One region of the Synechococcus sp. CS-1326 genome, then DNA from elsewhere that is predicted to be linked to it. Evidence: predicted binding sites of a transcription regulator. Region 1 holds the regulator's gene; the other holds the start of a gene.
What was found. Region 1 encodes NtcA, which controls nitrogen genes in cyanobacteria. Its sites were predicted from a motif close to GTANCNNNNGNTAC; they were not measured.

Region 1 (4,677 bases):
GAGCCTGACGCTCTGCCCGCCGGGGCGCTCGCTGAGCTCGCGGCCCAGCCGGTTGAACAGATTCACATCGAACTGAACCCCATCGGCCACCGACCCCTGCCGCTGGGCCCTGGCGAAGGAGGCGGTGAGCAGGAGGTTGAGGCGATTGCGCACCTGGATGGCGGAGAGCTCGTCGCCCTCCAGGGACGTGGTGGCCATCACATCCCCCTGACGGATCACCGTGCGGTTCTGCCGCAGGTCGGGGAAGCCCAGCACCTGGCGCTCCCCCCGCAGCACATTGGCGGCCGAGAGGATGCTCACGACCCAGGAGCCGCCTTTGCCGAGCAACCCCTCCAGCTTGACGATGTCGGCGCGGGGGACCAGCAGGATCTGGCTGTCGGCGGGCTGGCCGGGCAGCACCCGCTCAAAAGCCTTGAGGTTGGCCTGGCGCAGCAGGGCCTCGATCACCGGCCTGGCCTCGGCAGGCCGTTTCAGCGCCACCTTGGCGGTGGCGAGGGCCTGGCCGCTGGTGATCACCACATCCCCCTGGCGCAGGGCGATCAGCTTGGTTTCCAGCCCCTTGAGCTCGGCTTCACCAGCCTTGATCTGCTGCCTGACCCGGGCCAGCTCCGCTTCGGTGCTGCGGATGTCGCGATCGCGGCCCCTGATCTCCGCCGTGAGCCGATCCCGCTGGCTGAGCAGGGCCTGACGCTGGGCCTGAAGCGGTTGCAGCTCCCGCCGCAGCTGCGTGGCCTGCACCTCCACCGAGGCCAGCTGCTGCCGGGCCTGGGCGCGACCCTGCTCGGCCCGCACGACGCCCTGCTGCGCCTGGCGCTGGGCCGTGGCGCTGCGCAGGCGAGCGCTTTCGCTGGCCCCGAGCGCTGCGGTGCTGCGATCCAGGGCCGTGCGCCCTTCCCGCAGCTTCAGCTGCAAGGCATCGAGCTCGAACAGGCCCACCCGGAGGCGTTCACTGACCGCGAGCATCAATCCCAGCGAAATGGCGCTGATCAGGCTGCCGGTGAGCACGGTGATCAGCACGGCCGTGTTGCGCGGCCTGAGGTTGAACAGGCTGAGCCGGGCCTTGCCGATGCGGCTGCCCAGCCGATCCCCCAGGGTGGCGAGCACACCACCCAGCACCAGAAGGGCAAGGATCAGCAGCCAGCCGGACACGGCCCAGTGCAGGGGAATCCAGTATCGACGGCGGACCTCCGCCCAGCCAGGGGGAGATCAGCTGAAGCGCTTGGCCAGGGCCACCGGATCGAACACGGTGATCTTCTTGCGGTCCACCTGGACCAGCCCGGCCTGGCGCAGGTCACCGAGCAGCCTGGTGATGGTGACCCGGGTCGAGCCGATCGCTTCGGCGATCGACTGGTGGGAGAGCCGCAGGTCGATGGTGATGCCATCGGTGCCCGGCACGCCGAAATCACGGCAGAGCACCAGCAGAAAGCTCACCAGCCGCGAGGACATGTCGCGATGGGTGAGGGTTTCGATCATGGTTTCGGTCTGGAGGATGCGGGAGGAGAGCCCCTGCAACAGGAGCAGACCGACGCTGGCGTCCTGCTCGATCGCCCGCCGCACCGAGGTGGCCGGTGCCGCCACCATCTCGACACGGGTGAAGGCCACCGCGTGATAGAAGCGATCGGAGCGTTGGCCGGTGAGCAGGGAGAGCACGCCGAACAGGCTGTTCTCCCGCAGCAGGGCCACGGTGATCTCCTCGCCCGATTCATACACCCTGGAAAGCCGGACGGCACCACGGCGGAGCAGGTAGACCCGCTCGGCCGGATCACCCGGGAAGAAGATCGTTTTTCCCCGCTCCACCGTTTCGAGCGTGCTGCCGTTGAGGCCACGCATCACCTCAAGCAGGGTGGCCGGCCCATTGGCGGGGGGGGGCAGTCCGCCGGAGCTGGGGGGAGGGGTGGTGCTGGTGCGGCTGAATCCGCGCATAGCGCCGACCATGACGGCGGAACAAGTGGCTGGAAGCTACGGAGCGCCCCGGGTGCTCCCTGTATCCGATGACACTAACCACCCGCTTCCGGCCTGTCAGGGCCTGGCTGGGCGCAGCGGCGAAGCGGCGGGCATGAGCTGGACAGCCGCTGGCTGGTACATCTGTTTGCACTAGGGGTGGTGGCAAGCAGCTTGTTTCGGCGGACGGCGCCGCTACATTCAGCATCGCGGTTCTGAAGGGTGTTGATGACGGCCAGCCTGATCAAGCCTTGCGTCGAGGTGCGCCCGCTCCGCTCCGTTCCTGGCCTGGCCCAGACGGAGGGCCTGTTGCAGGTGCACACAGCCCCGTTCCGCGGCAGCTTCGACGGGGTGTTCAGCCAGGCCCTGCGGACCGCGGGGCTCGGCAGCCGGGTGCTGATCAGTCAGTTCCTCAAGGGCGGTGTCGACCAGGGGCCGGAGCACAGCCTCTGGCTCTGCGGCCGGCTGCAGTGGATGCGTCCGGCGGTGCCCGCCTGCCTGACCGAACCAGCCGACGATGAGGTGGAACGGGCTGCGGTCGAGCAGGTCTGGGCCTTCAGCCGCCGGCAGTTGCTCACCGGCGAACTCAGCCTGCTGGTGCTCGATGAGCTGGGCCTGGCGATCGGCCTCGGCTACCTGGAAGCGGCGGAGGTGGAGGCCAGCCTGCGCCAACGCCCGCCCAACCTCGATGTGATCCTCACGGGCCCCTCGATTCCCGAGGGGCTGCTGGCGATGGCGGATCAGGTCACCCAGCTCCGCCGCAACTGCTGACCCCATGCTCAAGTGCGACCGCTGGATCAACGAACAGGCCGCGAGCGGCATGCTCGAACCGTTCCAGGCCACGCTGGTGCGCCACCTCGATGCCGAGAACCGCACGGCGCCGGTGCTGAGCTATGGCTGCTCCTCCTACGGCTACGACCTGCGGCTCTCGCCGAAGGAATTCCTGATCTTCCGGCACGTGCCGGGCACGGTGATGAACCCGAAGCGGTTCAACCCGGCGAACCTGGAGCCGGCACCGCTGCACCACGACGACGACGGCGACTACTTCATCCTGCCCGCCCATTCCTACGGCCTGGGGGTGGCGCTGGAGCTGCTGCGGGTGCCGGCCAACATCACCGTGATCTGCCTGGGCAAGAGCACCTATGCGCGCCTCGGCATCATCGTGAACACCACCCCGGCTGAAGCCAGCTGGGAAGGCCATCTCACGCTGGAGTTCAGCAACTCCTCCGGCGCTGATTGCCGCATCTACGCCAGCGAAGGCATCTGCCAGCTGCTGTTCTTCGAAGGCGAACCCTGCCAGACCACCTACAGCGACCGTGCCGGCAAATACCAGCACCAGCCGGAGCGGGTGACGTTGGCGAAGGTTTGATCTGGATGGAGGGAAGTGGAGAGTTGTGGAGCAGGCTGATGGGGCGTGAGTGTTCCTTCTGTTTAAGGGCTTAGAAGCTGAGAGGGGTGGCCGAATTCCATGGCTTGAAAGTGTGGTTGAAGAAGCCTTTCCTTTAGAAGAGGCCAGCCGGCTTTGTATCATTCTGAAAAGTGGTTATCTGACCCGCGAACCACAATGGCTCATCTCAGCAGACTGACCAAAACCCCTCCAGCACAAGGCGTGCGCGATACTTGTGAAGGCGTTGTTCCTGTTGATTGCAGAAGGAGACCGTCTATGGGGTGTAGTTTGCGGAACTGTCCAAGAACAAGTTAGATTTATCCACGATAACCGGAGTAGCCAATGCCTTGGGACGACAACCTTGACCGCGAATCTCCAAGCTTTTTGCTGGCAAGCTCAGATGCACACGTCATAAGGTCACTTGCAGGTCCAGGGTCTGGGAAAAGCTTTGCAATCAAAAGAAGAATCGCTCGATTGATGGAAACGGGGGTTCCTCCCGAAGAAATCCTGGCAATTACCTTCACCCGGACTTCCGCTGCGGACTTAAGAAATGAAATTGCAACCATAGAGAGTGCTGGAGCCGAAAAGGTTGTAGCCAGGACGCTTCATAGCCATGCAATGCAAATGTTGCTTCGCCAAGAAGCCCAGGAATTGCTTGATCGCCGGCCTCGCATCATCATCGAACATGAGCTGTCGCCGGCTTTTCGAGACATTCAGATACCAGATGGCCATGACGTGAGAAAGAAGAAAGAATTGGTCGCATCCTTTGTTTCTGGCTGGGCGACTCTTCAGTCAGATCAGCCAGGATATGCAAGAGATCTGGATGAACAAGAATTTGAAGATGCCTTAGTCAGCTGGCTGAAGGAGCATGGAGCATTACTCGTAGGCGAGGTTATTCCACTCGCATTGCGCTATCTTAGAAACAACCCTGCTTCTCCAGAAATTGGAAAGTATCAAGCAATACTCGTAGACGAATACCAAGACCTCAACAAATCTGAGCAGGAGTTTATAAGACTCTTTCGCGGAGGCTCTGATATCGTTATCGTAGGAGACGATGATCAATCGATCTATAGCTTTAAATTCGCTCATCCCGAGGGAATTCGTTCGATCGACGTGACTTTTGGTGATTTCACAGACGTAACCTTTGACACTATAAGAAGATGTCCCAAGAAGGTCACTGAAATGGCTTCAGCTCTCATTTCCAAAAATCCTAATAGATCTCTTGGATCTCTCCAGGCATACGCGCAGAATCAAGATGGGATTGTACAAATTGTTCAGTGGGGTGATGATCGCAAGGAAATCGACGGTCTCGCAGAAATTATACAGAGAGAAATTGCATCTGGTCTCTT
Region 2 (4,677 bases), on a different contig from region 1:
GCCAGCGCAGCGGCGCCAGGGTTTGGGTGGTGCGGGTGTTGCTGAGCCCATCGGTGCCGGTGTCGCAGCCGCCGTGCTCGGCCAGCAGCACAAAGCGCAGCAGCGGTTGCCCCAGCGTCAGCGGCAGCAGCCAGTGCCAGAGCAGAAAGCCATTGCCGCCCGGCAACGACAGCAGCAGCAGCACCCCGTAGAGGGCCGCCTGTTTCAGCAGCGAGGCGCGCACCGCAGCGGCCGCTTCGGCGGGGATGTAGGGGTTGGCGCTGAAATCGCCACGCAGGCCGCGGGCGTGGCCGCGCAGCTTGGCGGCCCACCAGGGCAGGCCGCTCAGTTCCAGCAGGTAGCCCCAGCGCGTGGTGGGCGGCTGGTCTTCCAGTTCCGGGTCGAGGCCCGGCTGGTGGGTGTAGCGGTGATGCCACTGGTGGTAGCGGCGGTAGAAATCGGCGTTGTAGAAGCTCAGCACCCCGGCCCACCAGGCCACGGCATCGTTGACGGCGCGGCTGGCGAAGGCGGTGCGGTGGCCGCATTCGTGCATGGCGCAGAAGGCGAAGGCCAGGCCCCAGCCGCAGAGCAGCAGGGCCGGCAGGCGCAGCAGCAGGCTGAGCCGCTCATCGCCCCAGACCCAGCCCGCCGCCAGGATCAGCGCCGCATGGAAGAGGGTCTGCAGCCAGCCGGCCCGATCAGAGCGGGCGTTGAGTTGGCGCAGGCTGTCTGCGGGGATCAGGCTGCTGTTATGCGTCGGGATGTCCACGGCCGTCATGAGCCAAGCAATGCCGTGCATTCCAGTTGGTCCTGGCTGCCGTCGCGAGGGCGGAGCCGCCACTCGATCCGCTGGGCGATGTGGTCGGCGTCGCTGCCCACGCCGCAGAAGCGGCCGGAGCCCCAGGTGTGAAGCCACGGCAGGCCGATGAAATAGAGACCTTCGGCTCCGGTGAGGCCCCGCTGGTGCACCGGTTCGCCGCTGCCATCGAACACCGGCACCTCCACCCAGCTGAAATCGGAGTGGTAGCCCGTGCACCAGATCACGGCCGCCAGCGGCTCTGCAGCCAGGTCGAGTCGGCTGCTGCCGGTGTTCGGCGCCGGGCGCCAGCAGGGTTCGTAGGGAGGGTCGTGGGGAACGTCCAGGTCGGTGGCGTCGATGTGGGCGTCGATGCTGGCTCGGATGCGGTTGTAGACGGCATCAGCGCCATCGAGGTTGGCGGCCAGATCGGCGGCGAAGCTCAGCCCCGTGACGGCGATCCCCTCCAGGCGGCCGTGCAGCACCATGCCTTCGCCGGCCCGCTGGCGCAGGTCGATCTCGCGGCCACCGTCGCGGCCGGTGAGGTAGTGATTGGTCTTGTGCCGCACGGCACGGGGATCGTCGTGCGCGTCGATGGGGGTGGAATACACCCCCATCCGCTCCAGCCACTCAACCACGTCCCGGCCGCGGTAGCGCCGTGGGGAGCGGGGTGCCGATCCGACGCTCAGATGGACGCGGCGCCCGGAGAGAAAAAGGTCTTCGGCGATCTGACAGCCCGACTGGCCGCTGCCCACCACCAGCACCGGCCCCACCGGCAGCTGGTCTGGGCGGCGATAGTCGCGGGCATCGAGCTGGAGCACCGTGGCTGGCAGTCGCTCGGCAAGCGGGTGGCGGCGCGGCCGGTGGTAGGCGCCGGTGGCGATCACCACCTGCGCGGCCTCCAGCACTCCGCCGCTGGTGAGCAGCCGGTAGCCGCCGCCGCAGCGCTGCAACCGCTCGACGCGCACCCCTTCTCGGACATTCACCCTGGCGCGATGGGCGAAACGGCGCAGGTAGGACACGATCGCGTCGCGGCCCATGAAGCCATCGGGGTCGTCGCCGTCGTAAGGGAAGCCGGGCAGGCGGCACTGCCAGTTGGGGGTGACCAGGCAGAACGAATCCCAGCGCTGCGCTTCCCAGGCGTGCCCGACCCGGTGCCGTTCCAGCACCAGGGCGTCGATACCGCGTTGCTGGAGGCAGGTGGCCACTGACAGCCCCGCCTGGCCGCCGCCGATCACCACCACCGGAGCGGCGGCCGGCGACGCCAGCGGGGCGGCGTCGGACGAGCGGACTGGGGACGCCACGGACAGGCTGTGATGGAAGTTCATCGTGAGCCGCAGAGCGGCAGGCCGGTGGTAGCGAGCAAGACCAAACTTCCGGCCAGGGCGCCCGGCTGGTTTGGTGCCTGCCGATACACAAGTTCACACACGCCTGGTGCAGGGTCGTGACGCCGTTTCCATGACAGGTCGCTGGTTCATGCCTGAGGTCACCCGCCCCGCCAATCAACCTGGCGATTTCCTCGTGGATTACGAGGAGAAGGTGTTCCCCGATGTGAAGGCGGAACTTGGCGAAAAAGCGCTCATCACCTTTCACACCGTGGCCTTCGAAGGCTCGATCGGCCTGGTGAACCTGCTGCAGGCCAGTCGCCTGATCAACAAGGGCTTCGACACCTCGATCCTTCTGTACGGACCCGGGGTCACCCTCGGGGTGCAGCGCGGTTTCCCCAAGCTCGGGGATGCCGCCTTCGACGGCCATCTCAACTTCAACGCCCGCCTGCAGAAGTTCATGGACCAGGGCGGCAAGGTGTATGCCTGCCGCTTTGCCCTCCAGGCCCTCTACGGCCACGGCGAAGGGGCGCTGATGGCGGGCATCACCCCGGTGAATCCGCTCGATGTGCTCGACATCGTGCTGCTGCACCGCAAGGAAGGCGCCTTCATCCTCGACACCTGGACGCTCTGACGATGAACGGCCCGATCGTCGTGGCCGCCGCCCAGATCCGTCCGGTGCTCTACAGCCTGGAGGGGTCTGTGGAACGGGTGCTGGCGGCGATCAGGGAGGCGGCCGGCCAGGGGGTGCAGCTGATCGTCTTCCCCGAAACCTTCCTGCCCTACTACCCCTATTTCTCCTTCGTGGAGCCGCCGGCGCTGATGGGCCGCTCCCACCTGCGCCTCTATGAGCAGGCGGTGACGGTGCCAGGCCCGGCGCTTCGCCGCATCGCGGCCGCCGCCCGCGAGCACGCCATGCACGTGCTGCTGGGCATCAACGAACGGGAGGGCGGCAGCCTCTACAACGCCCAGCTGCTGATCGACGCCAGCGGCACGCTGCTGCTGAAGCGGCGCAAGCTCACCCCCACGTATCACGAGCGCATGGTGTGGGGGCAGGGCGATGGGTCCGGCCTCACGGTGGTGCCCACGGCGCTGGGACGCATCGGTGCCCTGGCCTGCTGGGAGCACTACAACCCCCTGGCCCGCTTCAGCCTGATGGCCCAGGGGGAGGAGATCCACTGCGCCCAGTTCCCCGGGTCGCTGGTGGGCCCGATCTTCAGCGAGCAGACGGCCGTGACCCTGCGGCACCACGCGCTGGAGGCGGGCTGTTTCGTGGTGAGTTCCACCGCCTGGCTGGATCCGGCGGATCTGGAGCGGATCACCACGGATCCGGCGCTGCAGAAGGCGTGCCAGGGGGGCTGCCACACCGCCGTGATCAGCCCGGAAGGCCGCTACCTGGCGGGTCCGTTGCCGGAGGGGGAAGGGCTGGCGATCGCCGAGCTCGACCCGGCCCTGATCACCAAGCGCAAACGGATGATGGACAGCGTGGGCCACTACAGCCGCCCCGACCTGCTGGGCCTGCGCCTCGATCGCACGCCGGCGCGTCAGGTGCAGGAGCAGGGAGACGGCGGAGCGCCCGCCGCCCTGCCGGCACTGCTGGAGCCGTTTCCGGAGCTGCTGCCGCACCCCCTGGCGGTCGTGCCGCCCCCGCTCGTTTCCCATCCGGAGCCGGTTCCCCATGGCTGACCCCCGCGACCATGCCGCGCTGGCGCGGCTCGTCACCGACCTGCAGGTTCAGGGCCTCGTGGAACCTGGGGTGCCCGGCAACAAGGGTCGCCGCGGCGGTGCCGGCCCCTCCGACCACCGCGCCCTCAGCCTCGATGGCACCACGGTGATGGTGCCCGTCTACAGCAGCGCCGCCCAGCGCTCGCCCTATCGCCTGGAGGCCGGCGCCGCCGGGCTGGAGCTGCGGCGGGAGGCGCCGCTGGGGGTGGCGGTGCAGGTGGAGGCTCCGCCGGAGCCGCGCTTCTACGGCCTGCACACCGCCGACGGCACGCCCTACCGCTCGATCGCGCTGCTGCACAGCCGCGATGTGCTGGCCACCACGCTTCTGCAGACCTGCATCCGCTTCCGCGACCGCAGCCAGTCGTGCCAGTTCTGCGCCATCGAGCAATCGCTTGAGGATGGCCGCACCGTGGTGAGAAAGACCCCGGCCCAGGTGGCCGAGGTGGCGGAAGCAGCGGCGCGGCTCGATGGGGTGCGCCAGCTGGTGATGACCACCGGCACCCCCAACAGCGACGACCGCGGCGCCCGCCTGCTGGCCGAGACGGCAGCGGCGGTGAAGGCGCGGGTGAACCTGCCGATCCAGGCCCAGTGCGAGCCGCCGGAGGATCCGATCTGGTATCAGCGCATGAAGGACGCCGGCGTCGACAGCCTCGGCATGCACTTGGAGGTGGTGGAGCCCGATGTGCGGCGCCGCATCCTGCCGGGCAAGGCGGAGCTGAGCCTGGAGCGCTATTTTGAAGCGTTCGCGCAGGCGGTGGCGGTGTTCGGCCGCGGCGAGGTGTCCACCTATCTGCTGGCGGGGCTGGGCGACAGCGCCGCCGCGATCGTGGCCTGCAGCGAGCGCCTGATCGC

Region 2: the regulator NtcA is predicted to act here: its motif matches at 2,177-2,190, upstream of KQ307_RS01735 (MSMEG_0572/Sll0783 family nitrogen starvation response protein).

Annotation. Positions count from the first base shown of each region.
Region 1 covers NZ_JAHLYV010000012.1:170,854-175,530, forward strand. The annotation lists gene KQ307_RS04405 (DUF3084 domain-containing protein) at 1-1,149, opposite strand, end outside; gene ntcA (global nitrogen regulator NtcA) at 1,207-1,935, opposite strand; gene KQ307_RS04415 (cob(I)yrinic acid a,c-diamide adenosyltransferase) at 2,170-2,712, shown strand; gene dcd (dCTP deaminase) at 2,717-3,310, shown strand; gene KQ307_RS04425 (hypothetical protein) at 3,360-3,527, shown strand; gene KQ307_RS04430 (UvrD-helicase domain-containing protein) at 3,671-4,677, shown strand, end outside.
Region 2 covers NZ_JAHLYV010000009.1:8,773-13,449, reverse strand. The annotation lists gene KQ307_RS01745 (fatty acid desaturase) at 1-778, opposite strand, end outside; gene KQ307_RS01740 (MSMEG_0569 family flavin-dependent oxidoreductase) at 754-2,085, opposite strand; gene KQ307_RS01735 (MSMEG_0572/Sll0783 family nitrogen starvation response protein) at 2,252-2,734, shown strand; gene KQ307_RS01730 (Nit6803 family nitrilase) at 2,737-3,786, shown strand; gene KQ307_RS01725 (MSMEG_0568 family radical SAM protein) at 3,779-4,677, shown strand, end outside.